Regions from separate parts of the Spiribacter onubensis genome, predicted to be linked through region 1. Evidence: predicted binding sites of a transcription regulator. Region 1 holds the regulator's gene; the other holds the start of a gene.
The links. The regulator sigma-54, encoded in region 1, starts transcription at its own class of promoters, with help from an activator protein. The targets are predictions, from matches to a motif close to TGGCANGNTNCNTGCTT.

Region 1 (11,755 bases):
CCAGCGTGTAGTAGCCCTGCAGCGCCAGCACCATCCCGACGAACAGGCCGGAGACGACGATGATGACCAGCGTCAGCACGCCCACCGAGTAGAGCTCCTGCACCAGCAGGTGGGGCCGGCGGACCAGCTCGCCCAGACCCCGGATCACTCTGAGGAGGAATAACGTGGCCCGTCCCAGCGTACCCAGACTGGCCAGCGTCGACGCCCCGATCCGCTGCAGCAGCCCGACCATCAGCGCGCCCGACGCAGATCGTCCGCCATGGTCTCGGCGGGATAGTGAAAGGGCACCGGCCCGTCCGGCAGGGCATGGAGGAACTGATGCACCCAGGGGCTGTCGCTGTCGCGCAGCCTCTCCGGCGTGCCGGATTCGATGACCTGGCCTTCGGAGATGACATAGGCCCGATCGGCGATGCTCAGGGTTTCATCCACATCGTGGGAAACCACCACGCTGGTCAGCCCCAGGGCGTCGTTGAGCTGGCGGATCACCTGCATGAGTGCACCCATGGAAATGGGATCCTGGCCGGCGAACGGCTCATCGTAGAGGATGATTTCGGGGTCGAGCGCCAGCGCCCGGGCCAGCGACACCCGCCGGGCCATGCCCCCGGAGAGTTCGGCGGGATAAAGATCGCGGGCACCCCGCAGTCCGACCGCCTCCAGCTTCATGAGCACGACCATGCGGATCAGCGACTCCGGCAACTCCGTATGCTCACGCAGCGGGAATGCCACGTTGTCATAGCAGGTGAGATCGGTGAACAGGGCACCGCTCTGGAACAGCACCCCCATCCGTCGCCGCAGCCGATACAGATCCCGCCGCGACAGCCCGCCGACCTCCTCACCGGCGACCATGACACTGCCGGCAGCCGCCCGCAGCTGACCGCCGATCAGGCGAAGCAGCGTCGTCTTTCCGGTACCACTGGGGCCCATGATGGCCACCACTTCGCCCCGGTTCACCGTCAGATTCACGCCGTCGAAGAGCGGTCGGCCGCCACGACTGAAGGACAGGTCGCGTATGTCAATCAGGGCCCGGGACTCGCCCGTGGACTGGGTTGCTGGCATGCGGATGGCTTCGCTGATGGATGGCCGATCAATCGCCGGCGAGTATCCGCCAAGGCATTCAGCCGGTCAAATACGGTATCGTGGCCTTTTTGCGCCGGGGCCCGATCCCACCCATGTCACTGCCGGTTCTGCTCATCATCCTCGCGGTCGGTTTTGCCGCGCTGGCCTGGAGTGCCGATTTCTTCGTCGAGGGCGCCTCGGCCCTCGCCCGCCACCTGGGCGTTTCCAGCCTGCTCATCGGTTTGACCGTGGTCGGTATCGGCACCTCTCTGCCGGAGATGCTCGTCTCGGCCATCGCCGCACTGGATGGCACGCCGGGCATGGCGCTGGGCAACGCCCTCGGCTCGAACGTGGCCAATGTCGGACTGATCCTCGGCACCACAGCGCTGGTCACTCCGCTGGCCATGCACTCGGGCATCCTCCGCCGGGAGTTCCCGCTGCTCATGGTCGTGGTTGCCTTCACCGCCATACTGCTTGCCGACGCCGCCCTGTCGCGTCTCGACGGCGTCCTGCTGCTCGGCGGACTGGTCGCGGTGTTGGCATGGATGGCCCGCCAGGCGCGTCGGCCCGCTGGCGAGAGCGATGTCATGGCCCGCGAAATCGCGGCGGCCCTGCCGGAGGACATGCCGGTGGGCCGGGCGATGCTGCGGGTTGCCCTGGGGCTGATCGTCCTGCTGGTCAGCTCGCGCATCCTGGTCTGGGCGGCGGTGGCACTCGCCAGCCAGCTCGGCGTGAGTGACCTGGTGATCGGCCTGACCATCGTCGCGGTCGGCACCAGCCTGCCCGAACTGGCCGCGGGCATCGCCAGCGTCCGCCGCGGCGAGGATGAACTGGCCGTGGGCAATATCGTCGGATCCAACATCTTCAACCTTCTCGCCGTACTCGGAATCGCCGGCGTCATCGCGCCGTTCGCCGTGAACGGCGTGAGTCTGGCCCGCGACTACGGCATCATGACACTGTTCATGCTGGCCATCGCGGTCATTGGCTTTTTCGTCGGGAAGAGCGGCCGCCTCGGCCGGCTGGAAGGCGGCATCCTGCTCAGCGGGTTCATTGCCTATCAGGTGATGCTGTTCGTGATGCAGGGCTGAAAGCGGAGCACACATGGTTGCGGATAAAGACTTCTGTCGGCTGGGCCGGGCGGTGCTCGACACCGAAGCCGCCGCCGTCACCGCGCTGGCGCAGCGCATCGGCGAGCCGTTCGCCCGTGCCTGCCGGCTTCTGCTCGATGGCCGCGGCCATGTCGTTGTGGTGGGCATGGGCAAATCCGGGCATATCGCAGGCAAGCTGGCCGCCACGCTGGCCAGTACCGGCACGCCGGCGTTCTTCGTCCACCCGGGGGAGGCAAGCCATGGCGATCTCGGCATGATCGCCGGGGGCGATATCGTGATCGCGCTGTCCAACTCCGGCGAGACGGACGAAATCAACCGCCTGCTGCCGGCCATCAAGCGTCGACGGCTGCCGCTCATCGCCATCACCGGCAATGCGGAATCAACCCTCGGCCAGGCCGCCGATGTCCACCTCGATGCCAGCGTGGACGCCGAGGCCTGCCCGCTGGGGCTGGCGCCCACCGCCAGCACCACCGCCGCACTCGCCATGGGCGATGCGCTGGCCATCGCCCTGCTGGATGCCCGTGGCTTTACCGCCGAGGATTTCGCCCATTCACATCCGGGCGGTCGGCTCGGCCGGCGGCTGCTCTTGCGCATTGAGGACCTGATGCACACCGGAGAGGCCATTCCCCGGGTCGGGCCGGAGACCCCGATGGCCGCAGCCCTGCTGGAGATGACGCACAAGGGCCTGGGGATGACCGCCATCACCAGCGATGATGACCGCGTCATCGGCATTTTCACCGACGGCGATCTGCGCCGGGCGCTGGACGAGGGGGTGGATGTGCACAGGACGCCGATACGCGATGTGATGACCGCCGCGCCGCGCACCGTGGAGAGCGATCGGCTGGCCGCCGAGGCACTGGCGCTCATGGAGCGACACAGTATCAACGCGCTGCTGGTCACCGGCCCGGATGACCGCCTGGCCGGTGCGCTCAACATGCACGATCTCCTGCGCGCCGGGGTGGTCTGAGTGCGCCGGATCGTCATCTCGATTGCAGCAATCGGAATCGCTTACCTGCTGGTCTGGCAACTGTTCATTCAACAGGACGAGGTGGGCTCGCCAGACAAAACAGCAGGACCAGCACTCACAGCCTATGCTCGAGCGATCGAGATTACCGCAACAGATATCGACGGCCGCGTCGCATGGCAGATCCGCTCACCGGCAGCCCGATTTTACGATAACGAAGATTTCTGGCAGCTGGATGCGCCAGAGTGGCATGTAACGACCGAGACTGGTCCTCCATGGCTTGGGGAGGCTGTCCGTGGACGAAGCTGGGCAGACGAAACACGCGCCCGACTCACCGGGGACGTAGTCATGAGGCGCCTCGGCCCCGACGGAGAAACCCGTCTTGAAACCCAGCGGCTGGATCTACAGATTCCGGAGCGATATGCGGAAACAGATCAGGCCGTTACGCTTGTCGGCCCTGGCTACCGCGTGGAAGGTATCGGAGCACGCGCCTGGCTGGACGAAGAGCGTATCCAACTGCTTGAAAACACAAGAGGACGATACGATGCGGCTTCGAAATAAGCTTCTTTGTCACGTCGCATGGATCTCCATCACCGCCGTCCTGGCGGTCACTCATGCTCAGACGCCGGGTTCACCCGATCGTGGACCGGTGGAGCTGGAAGCTGACAGTGCCGAAGTCGATGATGCGTCGGGCAGGAGCGTCTACAAGGGTGATGTTGTCTTGACACGCGGCTCGCTGCGGATCACCGGTGATGTGATGCGCGCTTTTGTCGACGCCCACCGTCAGTTGCAGAGGGTAGTCGTCGAGGGCGTTCCCGCCACCTACCGAGAGACGCTGCCGGATGCGTCATCCCGACATGCTGAAGCCCCACGCATGGAATATTTCACCAGCGGACCGGAACGGCTGATCCTGCTCGAGGGTGCACGACTCTGGCAGGGCGACAACACCGTCACCGGGGAGACCATCACACACTATCCGGCCGAGGACAGAACCGTCGCTGAAGGCGCCGGAGGCGGAGACGGGCGGGTCAACGTCCGCGTGCTGCCGGCACCGGAAGGGGATCAATGAGCGGCAGCGAACTCCGTGCCAGTGGCCTCGGCAAGGCCTACCGCGGCCGTCGGGTCGTGGACGATGTCTCCATCGCGCTGCAGAGCGGCGAGATCGTCGGACTGCTGGGGCCCAACGGGGCCGGCAAGACCACCAGCTTCTACATGATCGTCGGCCTGATCCGGGCGGACAGCGGTCAGATCCAGCTGGATGGCACCGACATCACGTCGCTTCCCATGCATGCCCGGGCACGCCTGGGGATCGGCTATCTCCCCCAGGAGGCTTCGGTCTTCAGGCGCCTGTCGGTCATCGACAACCTGCTCGCCGTGCTCGAGACCCGTCGCGAGCTGACCCGGATCGAACGCGAGGGTCAGGCAAGCGCGCTCATGGAAGAGTTCAACATCGCCCATCTGCGGGATCAGACCGGCGCCAGCCTCTCCGGTGGCGAGCGGCGCCGTGTGGAGATCGCCCGGGCCCTCGCCGCCAACCCGCGCTTCATCCTGCTGGACGAGCCGTTTGCCGGTGTCGATCCGATCTCCGTGGGGGACATCAAATCCATCGTGCGGCATCTCTCCGGGCGCGGCATCGGTGTCCTGATCACCGACCATAACGTCCGTGAGACCCTCGCTCTCGTAGACCGGGCCAGCATTCTCAGCGCGGGCCGCGTCATCGCGGAGGGCGATGCCACGGCCGTGCTCGAAAACCGCGAGGTGCGTGCGGTCTATCTGGGCGAAGACTTCCACCTGTAGTACTGGCGAGGGATCCATTGGCGGCGTTACTCTGGAAGACCAATAAAGGGCACAGGTGACGATGAAGCAATCCCTGGAACTCCGGGTCAGCCAGCAGCTGACCATGACGCCGCAACTCCAGCAGGCCATCCGCCTCCTGCAGCTGCCGGCGGCCGAACTCAATCTGGAGATCCGCGAGGCGCTCGAATCCAACGTCATGCTCGAGGCCGAGGAGGAAGCCGAGTCCGCCTTCCCTAACGATGAAACGGCCGCGGTGGATCCGCCGGCCATTGATCCGTCGGAGACCACGCTGGGGTCGAACGCGGCCGACGCCTCCCGGCTCGGCGAGGATATGCCAATCGATGAGCGCTGGGAGGACCCGGCCGCGGGTGCCACCAGCTTCAGCGCACCGGATCCGGCGCGTCGCGACAGCCTGCTGGACAATCAGGCGGGCCCGGAGGCCTCGCTGCGGGATCACCTCCACTGGCAGGTGGAGATGTCAAGCCTGAGCGACCGCGATCGACAGATTGCCGAGGCGGTCATCGACGCCCTCGACGACCAGGGCCACCTGACGGAGTCATCCGAGGAGCTGCGTGAGGCGCTGGCCGATGACGAAGAAGTCGAACTGGATGACATCCAGGCCGTCATCGCCGTCATCCAGCATATGGATCCGGTGGGCGTCGCCGCCCGCGACGCCCGGGAAGCGCTGCGCATACAGCTCGATGCCCTGCCCGGGGACACGCCTTGCCGGGACGTAGCCCGTCTGGCCATTGCCGAGGATCTCAGCCTGCTCGGCCCGGGGCAGCACGCCACGCTGCGTCGCCGACTGGGTATCGATGAAACGGTGCTGGCCGGCGTCCTGTCGCTCATCCAGCAACTCGACCCCCACCCGGGCTCAGGCTTTGGCGAAACCCGAACGGAATACGTCATCCCCGACTGCCTCGTCCACCGCATCAACGGCCGCTGGGAGGTGGAGGTCAACCCCGATGCCTCCCCCCGGATCCGCGTCAACGACTACTACGCCAGCCTGGTGCGACGGGGTGACACGAGCGCCGACAACAGCCTCCTGCGTCAGCATCTGCAAGAGGCGCGCTGGCTGATCAAGAGCCTGCAGTCCCGCAGCGACACGCTGCAGAAGGTGGCCGAGTGCATCGTCGAGCGTCAGCAGGGCTTTCTGGAACATGGCGAGGAGGCCATGCAGCCCCTGGTGCTGCGTGACGTGGCGACGGCCATCGACATGCACGAGTCGACGGTCTCGCGCATCACCTCGCGCAAGTACATGCGCACACCGCAGGGGACACTGGAGTTCAAGCACTTCTTCTCCAGCCATGTCCCCACCGCCGATGGCGGCGAGTGCTCGGCCACCGCCATCCGGGCGCGAATCCGGCGGCTCGTGGCCGCCGAGGATCCGGCGCGCCCGCTGAGCGACTCGCGGCTTACCGAAATCCTCCGGGAGGAGGGCATCAACGTTGCCCGGCGCACCGTGGCCAAGTACCGCGAGGTCATGGGCATCGCCTCGTCAACGGATCGCAAACGCCTGGTCTGATTCGACAATAAAGGAGAGACCATGAAAATCGATGTCACCGGCCATCATGTCGACGTTACCGATGCACTCCGCGGCTATGTCGACGAGAAGTTCCAGCGGCTCGAGCGTCACTTCGATAACGTGGTGGATGTACACGTCATCCTGACCGTGGAGAAGAACACCAGGAAGGCGGAGGCCACGCTCGCCGTCAGCGGGGCACGGCTTTTCGCCGAGGCGACGTCGGAGGAAATGTACGCCGCCATTGATGCCCTGATCGACAAACTCGACCGCCAGGTGGTCAAGCACAAGGAGAAGCGCACCGATCATCACCGCGAGGAAGGCCGGGTCGGACCAACACTGGAACCCTGATCACCATGGATCTTTCCACACTGCTCACGGCGGCCCGGACACGCTGCGGCGTCACGGTCACCAGCAAGAAGCGCGCGCTGGAATGCCTCAGCGAACAGCTGATGGCCGACACCGATGCCGATCCGGATACCACCCGGAGCATCTTCGAGGGTCTGATCGTCCGCGAGCGGCTCGGCAGCACGGGGCTCGGGCGTGGTGTCGCGCTGCCGCATACCCGCAGCCCTGATATCGAGCAGCCGCGGGCGGCGCTTCTCCGGCTCGCCGAGCCCATCGACTTCGACGCGGCCGACCGTCGCCCGGTGGACCTGCTGTTCGCGCTGCTGGTGCCCGAGCACAGCAACGACGAGCACCTGCGCATCCTCTCGCGACTGGCGGAGATGTTCCGCGACGAGGCGCTGTGCGCAGGACTGCGCGCCTGCCAGAGCGACCAGGACCTCTATGACAGCGTCTGCGGCTGGCGCAGCGGGGCGCCCGACGGATGAGCCTGATCCCCGGCACGCTGGTCCTGGTGAATGGGATGGGCATCCTCCTGCGCGGCCCGGCCGGGAGCGGCAAGAGCGACACCGCACTGGCGCTGATCCATGCCGGGCATCGCCTGGTCGCTGACGACGCCGTGGACATCCAGCGACTGGACGACACGCTGGTGGGGAGCGCGCCGGCGGCCGGCGCGGGGCTGCTCTGCCTGCGTGGCCCGGGCCTGATCGATGTCGCGGCGTGTTTCGGTGACGGGGCGCTCGCCCGATCCGCAACCGTCGATCGGGTGGTCGACCTCGTCGACGAACCGCTCCCGGCAAGTACCGAGGCCGACTGGCGGTCAATCCGCATCCACGGAGTGCCCTGCCCCCGCATGGCGGTCGTACCCGAGCGGCCGCTGTCCGCCCTGCTGGAAGTGATCGCCACGGGCGGCCGGACGACGCAGCCGCGCCCGGAGGCGCCGGCATGCGGCTGATCATCGTCAGCGGTCTGTCCGGATCGGGCAAGAGCGTGGCACTGGCCACGCTGGAGGATTCGGGGTTCTACTGCATCGACAATCTCCCAGTGGACCTGCTGGATGCCTTCGGCCGTCATATCGCCGATACCGGCGGCGAGGAGAGCTATGCCGTCGGCATTGATGCCCGTAACCGTCCAGTCTCACTGACACGATTCCCGAGCATTCTCGACGGTCTGCGGGAACGGGGCCTGAACGCCGAGATCGTTTTCCTCGACGCCGATGACGCCACCCTGCTCAAGCGCTTCTCGGAGACCCGCCGACGCCATCCGCTGAGTGGTCCCGACCTGCCCCTGGCCGAGGCCATCCAGGGCGAGCGCGAGCGGCTCATGCCGCTGCATGAGCGGGCCGATCTCACCGTGGACACGACCCGAACGACACTACACGAGCTGCGCGACCTCATTTGCGCACGGCTCACCGAATCCCGGACCCATCTATCCGTGCAGCTGGAGTCATTCGGCTACAAGCACGGCACCCCCACGGACGCCGATTTCGTCTTCGACAGCCGCTGTCTGCCCAACCCGCACTGGCAGCCTGCGCTGCGGCCGTTGACCGGACGCGACCAGCCGGTCATCGATTTCCTCGATGCCACGCCACTGGTGGCCCGCTATCGGCGCCAGGTCAGCGACTTCATGGAAGACTGGCTGCCGGTCTTTGAAGCGGAAAACCGCAGCTACCTGACCGTCGCCATCGGCTGCACCGGCGGACAGCACCGCTCGGTGTATCTGGTCGAGGCGCTGGCAGCGCACCTGCGCCGACAGGACATCGCGGTCACCGTCCGGCATCGGGAGCTGCCGTGAGCGCCGGGCTGCTTCTCATCACCCACCCCGGCGTCGGCATCGCATTACAGGAGACCGCCGAGGCCATCCTCGGCCGGCTACCCCTTGAGATGGCGGCGCTCAGTCCACAGGACGCGGAATCTCCGGAGGCGGCTCACGGGCGTGCGGATGCCCTGGCCGACCAGCTCGACCAAGGCGATGGCGTGGTCATTCTGACCGACGCCTACGGGGCGACACCCGGCAATCTGGCCGTCGCCCTTGGCCGTGCCCGTGGCTACCCCGTCATCACCGGCCTCAACCTGCCGATGCTCCTGCGGACCCTCAACTACCCCTGGCTGCCCATGGACGCGCTGGCCGAGACCGCCCTCGCTGCGGCACGCAGTGGTATCCTTCAGGCAACGCCGCCGGCGGCGGATACCGACGGGGAAGGCCATGGCAGCGGATAGCCCGATTCAGGAGGCCGAGTTCGAGATCATCAACCGCCTGGGCCTCCATGCGCGGGCCGCGGCACGATTCGTGGCGGTCGCCAGCGACTACGAAGCCGCCATCGAGGTCCGGCACGACGGCAACGAGGCCAACGGCAAGAGCATCATGGGCCTGATGATGCTGGCCGCCGGCCAGGGCAGCCGCCTGACGGTCACGGCCCGGGGCGATGATGGCCCGCGGGCACTGGAGGCGCTGGGCGCCCTGCTCGCCGACCGCTTCGGCGAGGCCGACTGACACCGGCGGAAAGGACGATGGCAGAAGAACGCGAAAACAAGCAGGGGCGCGTCGCCGAGACCGTCACCGATCTGCTTGAGGGCGGTACGGTGCCGGAGGCACGCCGCATGCTCAACGCGCTGCATCCCGCCGAAATCGCCAACCTGCTCGAATCATTCCCTGCCCCGGAGCGCAAGCTGCTCTGGGAGCTGGTGGACGAGCAGAACGGCGGTGATGTCCTCCTGCAGGTCAACGATGAGGTACGCAGCGGCCTGATCCGGGAGATGGATGAGCGGGAGGTACTGGCGGCCACCTCCGGCATGGACATGGACGATCTCGCCGACTTCATGCAGGACCTGCCCAAGACCCTGACCGGCGAGATCCTGCGTTCTCTCGACAACCAGAACCGCCAGCGTCTCGAGGCCGTGCTCGCCTACCCGGAGGACAGCGCCGGCGGGCTGATGAACACCGACACGGTCACCGTCCGGCCGGATGTGAGCCTGGACGTGGTCCTGCGCTACCTGCGCATGCGCGGTGAGATGCCCGAGCTCACCGACCACCTGTTCGTGGTCAGCCGCTTCGACCATTTCCTCGGCGTCCTGCGCGTCAGCGATCTGCTGACCCGCGATCCTGCCGGCCGCGTCGAGGACGTACTGGACACCGAGGCGATTGCGATCCCCGCGGAGACCTCCGATCGCGAGGTCGCCAAGATGTTCGAGGACCGCGACCTGATCTCGGCGCCGGTGCTCGACGCCCGTGGCCGGCTCATCGGCCGGATCACCATCGACGATGTGGTCGACGTGATCCGTGAGGAGGCGGAGCGCTCCATCCTCAGCATGGCCGGCCTGGGCGAGGAAGAGGACCTGTTCGCGCCCATCTGGTCCAGCACGCGGCGCCGGGCGGTGTGGCTGGGCCTGAACCTGCTCACCGCGCTGCTCGCCGCCTATGTGATCGGGCTTTTCGAGGCCACCATCCAGCAGGTCGTCGCTCTGGCGGTGCTCATGCCGGTCGTGGCCAGCATGGGCGGTATCGCCGGCACCCAGACCCTGGCGCTGGTCATCCGGGCGCTGGCACTGGGGCAGATCGCCTCACGCAACACGCGGGCGCTGCTCTACAAGGAACTTGGCATTGGTGTGCTCAATGGCCTGCTCTGGGCCGGGATCCTGGCCGGCATCGCGATTCTCTGGTTCGGCCGACCGGCGCTGGGCGCGATCATCGCCGCCGCCATGACCATCAACCTGATCGTCGCGGCGCTCTCCGGGGTCGGCGTCCCCCTCATTCTCAAGCGGTTCGGGGTCGATCCGGCGCTTGCCGGCGGTGTCGTCCTCACCACGGTGACCGATGTCATCGGATTCATGTCGTTTCTGGGGCTTGCCACCTTTTTCCTGCTCTAGGCATTCATCCACCCTTTCTCCTTTTCCGCGACATTATCCCCTCCAAACGAAGGGGTCCGAATGACCTATTCCTTTGGACAGACTGTTATTTCCGAAAAGAATGGGAAATGATTGCTAAGGAAAACTTATTAATGGCACTCAATCCAAAGCGCGTAGAACCCCGCCAGAGTACGATTCTATGATTCGTCCCATCAGCCCATCCATTCCACATCGAGGTAAACCATGGAAAGGAATGCCCAAAAAACGCCATTTCAGAAAGCCAGACCGGATGGTCACCATTCGGCCCGCTTCGACTTATCAACGGAGCCGTCCACCCCCCTGCCAACCGCCATGCTGCTTTGCGATTCAACGATTCAGAACCGTCTGATGGGCAAGTACCTGGCTGACTATGGCATCTGCCGCACCTTCCTGGCCTCCCCTTCGCAGCTGAATGCACTCATGCAGTGCGAGCGCCCGGCCCTGATCCTGCTCGATATCCGCAGCAGCGACCGCGCCGTGGCCGACCTGCTGGGCGATGGCGCCACAAGGGCCGATTCGCGCAAGCCGACGGTACCGATGATCCTGCTGAATGTGCCGTCGAATGCCGATCTCAAGAATTTCATGTGTCATCGCGATATCGTCGCCGCCTTCCATGACAACGAATCCGTGGATCAGCTCCTGGCCAAGATCCGCAGCGTCGTCCAGCCGGAGGCGAGCCGCGCACGGGCCGGCGTCGCCACCCACCTGGAGACACTGACCCGCAAGGAGATGGCCGTGCTGCGTGCCCTCGCCCTCGGCCTCAGCAATGACCATATTGCCGATCAGCTCTCCGTGAGTCCGCATACCGTCAAGACACACCTCTACAACGCCTACCGAAAGATCGGCTGCACCAACCGCGTCGCCGCCGCCATGTGGGCGCAGAGGGCGCTACCGCTCGTTGATAGCCGATGACCCGGCACCGGCATCATCGCGGATGGGCCGGTATCGCGCTGATCATCCTCGGCCTCGCCGGCATGCATGTGGTGGCCGAGGAGCAGGCGAACGGCGCCATCGAGGATGATCGTCCGCTGGAAGCGCCGCCGCTACCCGGGGACACACTGGAGAACGACGGACTGGA
Region 2 (11,755 bases), on a different contig from region 1:
GATCCTGCAACCCGATGCAGGCCGCCGCCACGCCCTCTCGCGAGTAAGTGCCGAGTGTCAGCGCCCAGACTTGGGCAGCGGTTTCTTCTTTTTCCGTCGACATAGGCTCAATCCTAGCAGTCATGATGACCGGGCTTGCGCCGGATCGGCAGGCGACGAACAATCGACGCCATGACCAGAACCATCCGTGTCGCCGTGCCGGGCCCTTTTACCGAGCCCCTCGATTACCTCGTCCCATCCAGACTCCCCCTGCCCCGGCGCGGGGTCCGGGTCCGTGTCCCGCTGGGCCGACGCGAACTGGTCGGCATGGTGACCGCCGCGCCGTCCGGCAGCAATCTCGCAGCCGATCGATTACGCCCGATCACCGCGGTGCTCGACGACGAGCCGCTGCTCGATGAGGAGACCTCCAGCCTGATCGAATGGGCGGCGCACTACTATCATCACCCGGTAGGTGAGGCCTACCTGACGGCATTACCGGCCCGTCTGCGACAGGGCCAGGCAGCGGCGCCCGCCATCGCGACCGTCTGGACAATCACCGCCGAGGGCCGGGAGACAGCGCCGGAATCCCTGGCACGTCAGGCCCCGCGACAGGCGGTGCTACTGGAAGCCCTGCAGGCAGAGGAGCATCTATCGCCAGCGCGGCTTGCCGGTTTTGATGGCGATCCCCGCGGCGCGCTGCAGCGCCTCGTCGAACGCGGTCTGGCCTCGCTCACGCCGGTACCGGACTATGGGTTGATCATCGGCCGCGGCGAGGAATCGAACCTCGCGCTCAACGATGAACAGATCGCGGCGGCCCGGGCCATTCAGCCCGGTGAGGGTCATGAGGTCGTCCTGGTCGACGGGGTCACCGGCAGCGGCAAGACCGAGATCTACCTGGATGCCATTGCCCGATCCCTGGCACAGGGCCTTCAGACCCTGGTCATCGTGCCCGAAATCGGGCTCACGCCGCAGTTGGTCCGCCGCTTCCAGCGCCGACTGCCGGGTCGCATTGCCGTGCTGCATTCCGGCCTCGGCGACGGTGAACGCCTCAACGCATGGCTCGCCGCCCGGACCGGGGAGGCGGATGTCGTCATCGGCACCCGGTCGGCCGCCTTCGTCCCGCTGAGGCGGCCGGGGCTGATCGTCATCGACGAGGAACACGACGCCTCGCTCAAGCAACAGGAGGGGTTTCGCTACTCGGCCCGGGATCTGGCCGTACTGCGGGCTCACCGCCTGGATATCCCCGTGGTGCTGGGTTCCGCCACGCCCTCGCTGGAGAGCCTCGAGAACGTCCGCCGGGGACGCTATACCCGTTACCGACTGTGCCAGCGCGCCGGCGATGCACGCCCGCCGGTCATCCAGCTGCTGGACATGCGCGGCCAACCGACTCGGGACGGCCTCTCGCAACCGCTCATCGATCAGATCCGCCGACATCTGGAGGGGGGTGGGCAGGCGCTTTTGTTTCTCAACCGACGCGGATTCTCCCCCACGCTGATCTGCCATGAATGCGGATGGCTAGCGGAGTGCGACCGCTGCGATGCTCGATACACCTATCACCGCGGACGCGGGCGGCTGCATTGCCATCACTGCGACCGGGAACGCTCCCTCCCCCATCATTGCCCGAGCTGCGGCAGCGTAGACCTGCGGCCACTGGGCCTTGGCACCGAGCGCATTGAAACCGCCCTCCAGGCCGCCTTTCCCGAGACGCCGCCCGTGCGCATCGACCGGGACAGCACCCGTCGCCGGGGCAGTTTCGAGCGCCAGATGGAGGCGGCCAGACGCGGTGACACCCGGCTGCTTCTGGGAACACAAATGCTGGCGAAGGGCCACCATCTGCCGGCAGTGACACTGGTCGCCATCATCGATGCCGACCAGGGGCTCTTCGGCGCCGACTTCCGCGCGCCGGAGCGCCTCGCGCAGCTGGTGGTGCAGGTCGCCGGCCGGGCGGGCCGCGCCGAACGGTCGGGCGAAGTCGCAATCCAGACGCATCACCCCGAGCATCCGCTGCTGCAGATGCTCATCCACGGCGGCTACCCCGCATTTGCCGAGGCTGCGCTGGCTGAGCGCGAGGCCGCAGGTCTGCCGCCGGCACGGGCCATGGCCCTGCTGCGCGCCGAGGCACCGTCCCGGGAAGCGCCGCAAGCCTTTCTGAAAGCCGCGCTGGCAGGAGCACCGCGTGACCCGCGGGTGGAACGGCTCGGCCCCTACCCGGCGCCAATGGAACGCCGTGCGGGACGCTATCGCGCCCAGGTCATGCTTCAGTCCGACCTGCGTGCGCCGCTGCAGCACCTGCTGACGCAGTGGCTGCCCCGACTCGGCAGGCTTCCCGAGGCCAGGCGCGTGCGCTGGTCCATCGATGTCGATCCGGCCGAGACGCTGTAGCGCTTGAACCCCGACAGAGAGGCCGGATAATGGGCGCTCTTTGCCAGCCGGATATCGAACCCCATCATGAAAGAAGAACTGGCCGATCTGTTGCGTCAGGCACTCCAATCCCTTGCCGACAGTGAGTCACTCAGCCTGCCCGAAGCGGTGGATATCCAGCTTGAGCGGGGCCGTGGCAGCGACCATGGGGATTACGCCAGCAATCTGGCCATGCGTCTTGCCAAACCGGCGGGCAAACCGCCACGGGAACTCGCAACCGCACTGGTCGAGAGACTGCCTGTCCACCCGCATGTCGATCGCGCCGAGGTCGCCGGCCCGGGGTTCATCAATTTCTTCCTCACCCGGGACGCCGCCAATGCGGTGATCGAGCGCATCCATCGCGAGGGGGACGCCTTCGGCCGATGCCATCACGGCGCAGGCGAGCGCGTGATCATTGAATTCGTCTCGGCCAACCCCACCGGGCCGCTCCATGTCGGCCATGGCCGCGGCGCCGCGTTCGGCGGAGCCCTGGGCAACGTCCTCGAGGCGGCCGGCTACGATGTGCACCGCGAGTATTACGTCAATGATGCCGGCCGTCAGATTCATATCCTCGCGGTCAGCGTCCTGATCCGTTACCTGGAACATCGTGGCGAGTCGATCGCGTTCCCGGCCAACGGCTATCGTGGTGACTACATCCATGCCATCGCACGCGACCTCGAGGCCGAGGCGGGAGAGCGCTACCGCATCACCGCCTCAGAGCTGACCGATGGTCTGCCTGCGGATGCCCATGCCGGCGGGGACAAGGAACGCTACATCGATGCGCTGACCGACCGGGCCCGGACGCTGCTGGGTACGACCCGCTACCGGGAGATCGTCGACGCCTCGGTCGAGGCGATCCGGCACGATATCGAGGAAGATCTGGCCGCCTTCGGCGTCCGCTATGACCGCTGGTTCAGCGAGCGTGGTCTGGTGGAAGCCGGTGCCGTAGAGCGTGCCCTGCAACGTCTGGAATCGGCCGGAACGCTATACGAAATGGATGGCGCCCGATGGTTCCGTTCCACCGACTACGGCGATGACAAGGATCGGGTAGTGCGGCGGGCGGACGGCCAGACCACCTACTTTGCTTCGGACATCGCCTATCATCTGGACAAGTTCGAGCGTGGCTTCGGGCGCGCCATTGATGTCTTCGGAGCTGATCACCACGGATATATGGCCCGCGTCCGCGCCAGCCTGGCCGCCTTCGGCCATGACACCGATCGCCTTGAGTTCCGGCTCGTGCAGTTCGCGATCCTCTACCGTGGCCATGAGCGACTGTCGATGTCGACCCGGTCGGGAGAGTTCGTCACACTGCGCGAACTCCGCGAGGAAGTCGGTAACGACGCGGCGCGTTTTTTCTATGTGATGCGCCGACCCGAGCAGCATCTGGACTTCGACCTCGAGCTGGCCAAGTCGCAGTCCAACGACAACCCGGTCTACTACATCCAGTATGCCCATGCGCGGGTCTGCAGCGTCCTGAGACAGATGAACGAGCGCGGCATCGAGCATGACCTGGATAGAGGCCTCGGCGCCATTGACCGGCTCACCGAGGATCATGAACAGTCCCTGCTCCAGACGCTGGGACGATACCCGGAGGTGATCGAGGGCGCGGCCATCAGCCACGAGCCGCATCAGATCGCCCAATATCTGAGGGAGCTCGCCGGCGGGTTTCATACCTACTACAACGCCCATACCTTTCTGGTTGATGATGGAGCGCTGCGCGACGCGCGGCTGGCCCTGGTCCGGGCAACGCGTCAGGTCATCCGCAACGGGCTGGCCCTGCTGGGCGTATCGGCGCCGGAGCGGATGTAGCCGTGGCGGCGAAGACCAAACCCGGCAAGAAACCGGCCCGCGGGAGCCGGCAGGCGAGCCGCAAGCCGAATACCGGCGCCGGCGCACGCCAGCGAAGTCCTGTCATATGGGGAATCACGGGGCTCGCCATGGGCCTGATGGTGGCACTGGTCGTTCATCTGGAGCATACGCGTCCGGATCAGCCCGCCGGCGGCGATGCAACGGATGGGAGCGCCAACGACGCCACGGCCGGCGGTGCCAGCGATCAACCGCGCTTCGAGTTCTATCGTCTGCTAAGCGAGCAGGAGGTGGAAGTCGCCAGCCGCGGGGCGGAGACACTGGACAACAACGGCGCGCTGCCCGACGCGGATGACCCGGCCAGCGATACGGCAACGCAGTCGACAGAGTCAGAGCTCAGCGATGCCGGCGCTCCGGAGGCGACTGACGGCGCCCGCTATCTGCTCCAGGCGGGCTCATTCCGAAAGCCCTCCGATGCCGAATCACTAAAGGCCAGTCTGGCACTGCTCGGCATTGAGGCACGCATCCAGGTGGTGGAGCTTCCCGGCGGAGAGACATGGCATCGAGTCCGCATTGGCCCCTTCGCTGACCTCCAGCGGGTAAATGCCGTGCGCGAGCGCATGGCCGGCCAACAGATCGACGCCATCCTGCTCCGGGCCGGCGGCTGAACATCGGGCCTCAGAGGCTCTTGCGGTTGCCGTTCTCGAACAGTTCGCGCTTGAGCCTGTACAGGGCGGACATATCCTCGTCGCCATAGCCTCTGTCGAGCAGCCGTTCGTAATGCTTGATGGTCATTTCCACCAGCGGCAGATTGACGTCCAGGGACTGGAGCAGACGCCGACAGAGGTTGAGATCCTTGTGATGCAGCGCCATGCGAAAACCCGGCTCGAAGTCCCCTGCCAGCATGCGACTGCCACGGCGCTCGAGTAGCCGACTCCCCGCAGCACCGCCAGTCAGCACCGGCAGCAGCCGCTCGGTATCGAGCCCACTGGCATCGGCAAAGGACAAGGCCTCGCTGACCGCCTGTACAAGTCCAGCGACCATCACCTGGTTCACCGCCTTGGCCCGCTGACCATACCCGACCGGTCCGAAATGCGTGGCCTCGCTACCAATGGCAAGCATGGCCGGTCGGATTCGCTCGAGCACGTCGGGGTCCCCCCCGACCATGACCTGCAACGTGCCGGCATCGGCCCCTTCCGGACCACCGGTCACCGGCGCATCCAGGAAGGCGACACCATCCTCGCGCAGGCGTTCCGCCGCGGTTTCGGCGGTGTCCACACCGATCGTCGAGGTATCCACGACCACCTTGCCGGCATCGAGCCCCGGGCGCAGACCCTCGACCACCTCCAGCAGATCGTCATCCGCGCTCACGCAGGTCACCACGACCTCGCAGAGACCGGCGAGCCCCGCTGGGTCATCCGCCAGGGGCACACCCAGTTCATCGGCCATGGCCTGTCCACGCGAGCGGGTTCGATTCCAGACCCCGGCCAGCAGCCCGGCCGAAGCGAGGTTGCGGGCCATACCGCGGCCCATGACGCCGAGCCCGGCGACTCCTACCTTCATGCGCTGTCCCTCCAACGGGTTGACGGTGCGGTGGCCAGCAGTCTAGCGCAGGCATACCGGGCCTCGCAGGCAAAAAAAACGGGCGCCCGAAGGCGCCCGTCGTGGATCCCGGAACCGGTCCGGAACTACTGGGTCCGGGTGAACTCGGGATAGGCCTCCAGGCCGCACTCGCCGACATCCAGCCCTTCGTACTCCTCTTCCTCGCTCACACGGATTCCCACCGTGGCCTTGAGGATGCTCCAGACGATGAACGCCGAGATGAACACCCACAGGAAGATGGAGATGATGCCCAGCAGCTGACCGCCGATGCTCGCCGCGTCGTTGCTGAAGATCACGGCGATCAGGCCCCAGATGCCGACCGTTCCATGGGCCGAGATGGCACCCACCGGATCGTCGATCTTGAGCTTGTCGAGGGTCACGATGGAGAAGACCACCAGTACACCACCAACGGCGCCGATAAAGGTCGCCAGCAACGGCGCCGGCGTCAGCGGCTCGGCCGTGATCGCCACAAGGCCTGCGATCCCGCCGTTCAGTGCCATGGTGAGATCGGCCTTGCCGAACATCGCTCTGGCCGTGAGCAACGCCGCGACTACACCGCCGGCAGCGGCCGTGTTGGTGTTGACGAAGATGGCGGCCACCGCGTTGGCGTCAAGCACGTTGGTGATGACGAGCTGCGAACCGCCGTTGAAGCCGAACCAGCCCAGCCAGAGGATGAATGTACCCAGCGTCGCCAGCGGCATGTTGGAGCCCGGGATGGCCTTGACCTCCCCGTTGGCGCCGTATTTGCCCTTACGCGCCCCGAGCAGGATCACGCCGGCAAGCGCGGCCGCGGCACCGGTCATGTGCACCACGCCGGACCCGGCGAAATCCTGGAAGCCCGCGGCGTCGAGGAAACCACCACCCCACTTCCAGAAGCCCTGGACGGGGTAGATGAAGCCGGTCATGACAACGGCGAAGATGAGGAAACTCCAGAGCTTCATGCGCTCCGCGACGGCACCCGAGACGATGGACATGGCGGTTGCCACGAACACGACCTGGAAGAAGAAGTCGGACATAACCGAGTAGTAGGCATCGCCGTCAACCACACTCGCGACCGTGTTGTCGGCGCCGATCAGCATGCCGAAGTTGGGGATGAAGCCCGATCCGCCGCCGTACATGATCTGATAGCCGCAAAGCAGGTACATGATGCAGGCGATGGAATACAGCGCCACGTTCTTGGTGAGGATCTCGGCGGTATTCTTGGCCCGCACGAGACCCGACTCGAGCATGGCGAAGCCGGCCGCCATCCACATGACCAGCGCACCGCTGATCAGGAAGTAGAAGGTGTCCAGCGCATAGGCCAGTTCAATCACTTCATTCATCGGTCAATACTCCTGAAACGGGAATTAGAGTGCGTCTTTGTCGGTCTCGCCGGTCCGGATGCGGACGGCCTGCTCGACAGGCGAGACGAAGATCTTTCCGTCACCGATCTTGCCGGTGTTAGCCGCCTTGCTGATGGCCTCGGTGGCCCGCTCGACGAGCCCGTCCTCGAGAACCACCTCGACCTTCATCTTCGGTAGAAAGTCGACGACATATTCCGCACCCCGGTAGAGCTCCGTATGCCCCTTCTGGCGGCCGAATCCCTTGACCTCGGTGACGGTGACGCCCTGAACCCCGATCTCCGAGAGCGACTCCCGGACATCATCGAGCTTGAACGGCTTGATAATGGCAGTGATTAGCTTCATGCCTGATCTCCCCAGTAGGGCCCGGTATCAACCCTGTGCCCGTGAACGGTAAAAACTCGCCACGAGAGAATGCAGGGATCGTGCCAGCCGCTGCATCGCAACATTTCAGGGGTTGGCCGACGGCCGCAGGGATGCAGGGGTCGCTATGCACGGTATTGGTGCATACCCCGTTCGTCGGACGCACCAATCCGGCGCGCCAGGCGCATTGGGAAATCCCGATAGAGCGCTTAAACTGGGATCACAGCCAGAGAGGTGTAAACCATGCTCGATCCCAAACAGTTCGATGAAATGGCCAGACGTTTCTCGGAAAGCCTGCCCAGCGGTGTGCGCGACTTTCAGCAGGAGGTCGAGAAGAATGCCCGCGTGGCGCTGCAGAGCGCGTTCAGCCGCATGGAGCTCGTCACCCGCGAGGAGTTTGATGCCCAGGCCAAGGTACTGGCGCGCACCCGGGAACGCCTGGAGGCCCTGGAGGCCCGCGTGGCCGAACTCGAGGGCGGCGCCGGCCCCGAACAGACCGCACCGGAGAGCGGCGGGGACTGAGCCGACCCGGGGCCCTGCCTGACCAGACCATCCGCTTCGCACAGGGAGGTGCGTTGCCATGTCACTGGCATTGATCCAGGCCCGGGCGGCTGTCGGTATCGACGCGCCACGGGTCAACGTCGAGGTTCATCTAGGGGGCGGGCTGCCGTCCCTCTCCATTGTCGGCCTGCCCAACACCGCCGTGCGCGAGGCAAGAGATCGCGTCCGCGGTGCCCTCACCACCAGCGGGTTTGAATTCCCGCGACGCCGGATCACCGTCAATCTCGCGCCCGCCGATCTGCCCAAGGATGGCGCGCGTTTCGACCTGGCGATCGCATTGGGCATCCTCGTGGCATCGCGCCAGCTGCCAGCGCGGGGCCTCGAGGACATCGTTTTCTGCGCGGAGCTGGCCCTCTCCGGCGACCTGCGTCCGGTCAGCGGCACCCTGCCGATCGCACTGCGCTGTGCCGATGCCGGTGAATCGCTGATCGTGGCGCATGAGAATGAGGCCGAGGCGGCACTGGCGAGCCGAGCCGTTCATGGCGCTGGCCATCTACTGGAGGTCTGCCGTCACCTCACCGGCAGGCAGCGCCTGGATACGGCCAGCCCCCGGCAATCGCCGTCCCCGGCGCCGATGCCGGATCTCGGCGATGTCATCGGACAACGCCGGGCCCGGCGTGCGCTGGAGATCGCCGCCGCCGGCGGGCACAGCCTGCTCCTCTGCGGGCCGCCGGGCAGTGGTAAAAGCCTCCTGGCTGCCCGCCTGCCGGGCCTGCTCCCCGCCATGAACTCCGCCGAGGCCATGGAATCGGCGGCCATCCATTCGGTGGCGGCGGGCGAATTCGATCCAACGAACTGGGGTCGCCGGCCATTCCGGCACCCCCATCACAGCGCCTCCGCCCGCGCCCTGACCGGTGGTGGCGCCAGGCCTCGCCCGGGGGAAATCTCTCTCGCCCACCATGGTGTCCTGTTCCTCGACGAACTGCCGGAGTTCCCCCGGGAGGCCCTTGAGGCACTCCGCGAACCCCTGGAGACCGCCGCCATCAGCGTGTCACGGGCCAGCCGGAAAATACGCTTTCCGGCCCGATTTCAGCTCGTGGCGGCGATGAACCCCTGCCCCTGCGGTCATCTCGGCGACAGTGACAACGACTGCCGCTGCACACCCAGCCAGATCCAGCAGTACTGCAACCGCATCAGCGGCCCCCTGCTTGATCGCATTGACCTGCAGATCGACGTCCCACCTCTCGCGGCCGACGAACTGGATAACGGCAGCGTCCCGGAGACCACGGCAACGGTGCGTGAACGTGTCCGCGCGGCGCGCGACCGGCAAATGAACCGCGACGGCATGCCCGCGGCGGCGCTGAGCGCAGCGGTCACCCGCCAGCGCTGCCGGCTGGACCAGAAAAGCCGGGGACTCATGAAATCGGCGACCAGGAAGCTGGGCCTCTCGGCCCGGGGCTGGCATCGGTGCCTGCGCATTGCCCGGACCATCGCCGACCTCGAGGGTCATGACCGGGTGACATCCACCCATGTCGGAGAGGCACTCGCCTATCGCGAACGCCTCAGACCGTCAGATAACGCCGCACGAGCGAATCGTCCAGCTCGCCCATGACCCCGGCTGCCACCGATCGGCCCCGATCGAGAATGGCGAAGGTATCCGCCGTGCGTCGGGCAAAAGGCAGTTTCTGCTCGACGAGGAGCACGGTCAGTCCCTGCTCGCGATTGAGCCGGCGGATGATGTCGCCGATCTCGCGGACAATGTTGGGCTGGATACCCTCGGTCGGCTCGTCGAGCATCAAGAGTGAGGGTTCCAGGCAGAGCGCGCGTCCGATGGCGAGCTGTTGCTGTTGCCCACCCGAGAGATCACCGCCGCGGCGGTGCCGCATCTCGTGGAGGACGGGGAAGAGATCATGGACGATCTCCGGTATGTCGCGGCGGCCGATGGCCGCACGGGCGATACGCAGGTTTTCCTCAACACTGAGCAGAGGAAAGATCTCACGCCCCTGGGGCACGTAACCGATACCGCCACGGGCACGCCGCTCGGTGGCCTCACCGTCGATACGCCGGCCGTCAAAGCGGATCTCGCCGGAGGCGGCCGGCAGCAACCCCATGATGGTTTTCAGAACGGTGGTTTTGCCAACACCGTTTCGTCCCATCAGGCAGGTGCAGCCACCGGCGGGCACCTCCAGATCGACATCCCAAAGGGTATGGCTTTCGCCGTAGAACTGATTGAGCTGACTGATCGAGAGCACCGGCTATTCTCCGAGATAGACTTCCACCACGCGCGGGTCGGACTGCACCTCATCCATGCTGCCCTCCGCGAGCACCGCACCCTGATGGAGCACGGTGACCTGTCGAGCGATCGACCGGACAAACTCCATGTCATGCTCGACGACGACCACCGAATGCCGGCCAGCCAGTCGTGTCAGCAGCTCCGCCGTCCGGTCCATCTCCTGGTGCGTCATCCCGGCCACGGGCTCATCGACCAGCAGAACACGCGGGTCCTGCATGAGCAGCATGCCTATCTCCAGCCACTGCTTCTGGCCATGCGAGAGTTTACCGGCCAGCTCGTAGCCGGCCTCGCCGAGCCCGATCTCCTCCAGCACGCTGTCGATCCGGTCTCGGCCCTCCACCGACAGCCTCGCGCCCAGGGCCGACCAGACCCCACGGGGACCGGCCATGGCCAATTCCAGGTTCTCGACGACACGATGGTTCGGGAACACCGTGGGTTTCTGGAACTTGCGCCCGATGCCCGCCCGGGCGATTTCGGTCTCGTCCATGCGCAAAAGGTCCAGCCGCTGGCCGAACCAGGCCGCGCCGTGATCCGGACGCGTCCGACCGGTAATCACGTCCATCATCGTGCTCTTGCCCGCGCCGTTGGGACCGATGATGCAGCGCAACTCACCATCGTCGATATACAGCGTGAGCTCATCGAGGGCGCGGAATCCATCGAAACTCACGGTCACATCCTCGAGGTAGAGGATGGGGCCATGCCGCGTATCCAGCCCTGCCGAGACGGACTGAGCCGGTCGCACGACGTCGAAGACCTGATCGCGGCGCATGACCTCGCGTGTCGTCTCCAGCCACTTCATGACCCACCCCCGCGACGACGGAGCAGCCCAACCAGCCCGCGGGGGAAGAACAGGGTCACGGCGACGAACAGCCCGCCGAGCACGAACAGCCACAGCTCCGCCAGCAAGGCGGTGAGCAATGTCTGGGCATAGTTCACCAGGGCGCCACCAAGTGCCGCGCCGTAGAGCGTACCCCGGCCGCCGACCGCCACCCAGACCACCGCCTCAATGGAATTGAGCGGCGAGAACTCGCTGGGGTTGATGATGCCGACCTGGGGCACATAGAGCGCACCCGCCAGCCCCGAGAGCATCGCGGAGACCGTCCATACCCAGAGCTTGTAGCGGTCGGTGCGATACCCGAGGGAACGGGTCCGCGGCTCTGCATCACGGACGGCCGTCACCACCCGGCCCAGCCGGGAGCGGACGATCATCCGGCAGATGAGGTAGCTCACCCCGAGCGCCAGCCCCGAGGCCATGAACAGCGCAACGCGTGTCCCCGGTGCCGAGATGCTGAAACCCAGAATGTCCTTGAAGTCGGTCAGACCGTTGTTGCCGCCGAAACCCATCTCGTTGCGGAAGAACGCCAGCATGAGCGCGTAGGTCATCGCCTGACTGATAATCGACAGGTAGACGCCGGTCACCCGTGAGCGGAATGCGAGCCAGCCGAAGACAAAGCCCAGCAGCCCCGGCACG

Region 2: the regulator sigma-54 is predicted to act here: its motif matches at 7,542-7,558, upstream of V6X63_RS04250 (P-II family nitrogen regulator).

What each region holds. Positions count from the first base shown of each region.
Region 1 is NZ_JBAKFI010000003.1:88,878-100,632, reverse strand. Features, by position in the region: gene mlaE (lipid asymmetry maintenance ABC transporter permease subunit MlaE) at 1-232, opposite strand, end outside; gene V6X63_RS06565 (ABC transporter ATP-binding protein) at 232-1,056, opposite strand; gene V6X63_RS06560 (calcium/sodium antiporter) at 1,077-2,144, shown strand; gene V6X63_RS06555 (KpsF/GutQ family sugar-phosphate isomerase) at 2,158-3,132, shown strand; gene lptC (LPS export ABC transporter periplasmic protein LptC) at 3,133-3,690, shown strand; gene lptA (lipopolysaccharide transport periplasmic protein LptA) at 3,674-4,198, shown strand; gene lptB (LPS export ABC transporter ATP-binding protein) at 4,195-4,926, shown strand; gene V6X63_RS06535 (RNA polymerase factor sigma-54) at 4,988-6,451, shown strand; gene hpf (ribosome hibernation-promoting factor, HPF/YfiA family) at 6,473-6,799, shown strand; gene V6X63_RS06525 (PTS sugar transporter subunit IIA) at 6,805-7,281, shown strand; gene V6X63_RS06520 (HPr kinase/phosphorylase) at 7,278-7,748, shown strand; gene rapZ (RNase adapter RapZ) at 7,739-8,587, shown strand; gene V6X63_RS06510 (PTS sugar transporter subunit IIA) at 8,584-9,012, shown strand; gene V6X63_RS06505 (HPr family phosphocarrier protein) at 8,999-9,286, shown strand; gene mgtE (magnesium transporter) at 9,304-10,659, shown strand; gene V6X63_RS06495 (helix-turn-helix transcriptional regulator) at 11,026-11,589, shown strand; gene V6X63_RS06490 (CsgE family curli-type amyloid fiber assembly protein) at 11,586-11,755, shown strand, end outside.
Region 2 is NZ_JBAKFI010000002.1:166,512-178,266, forward strand. Features, by position in the region: gene V6X63_RS04220 (TIGR02444 family protein) at 1-103, opposite strand, end outside; gene V6X63_RS04225 (primosomal protein N') at 172-2,361, shown strand; gene argS (arginine--tRNA ligase) at 2,428-4,188, shown strand; gene V6X63_RS04235 (SPOR domain-containing protein) at 4,191-4,853, shown strand; gene V6X63_RS04240 (NAD(P)-dependent oxidoreductase) at 4,864-5,748, opposite strand; gene V6X63_RS04245 (ammonium transporter) at 5,874-7,109, opposite strand; gene V6X63_RS04250 (P-II family nitrogen regulator) at 7,134-7,472, opposite strand; gene ubiK (ubiquinone biosynthesis accessory factor UbiK) at 7,734-8,012, shown strand; gene V6X63_RS04260 (YifB family Mg chelatase-like AAA ATPase) at 8,071-9,603, shown strand; gene urtE (urea ABC transporter ATP-binding subunit UrtE) at 9,554-10,243, opposite strand; gene urtD (urea ABC transporter ATP-binding protein UrtD) at 10,247-11,083, opposite strand; gene urtC (urea ABC transporter permease subunit UrtC) at 11,080-11,755, opposite strand, start outside.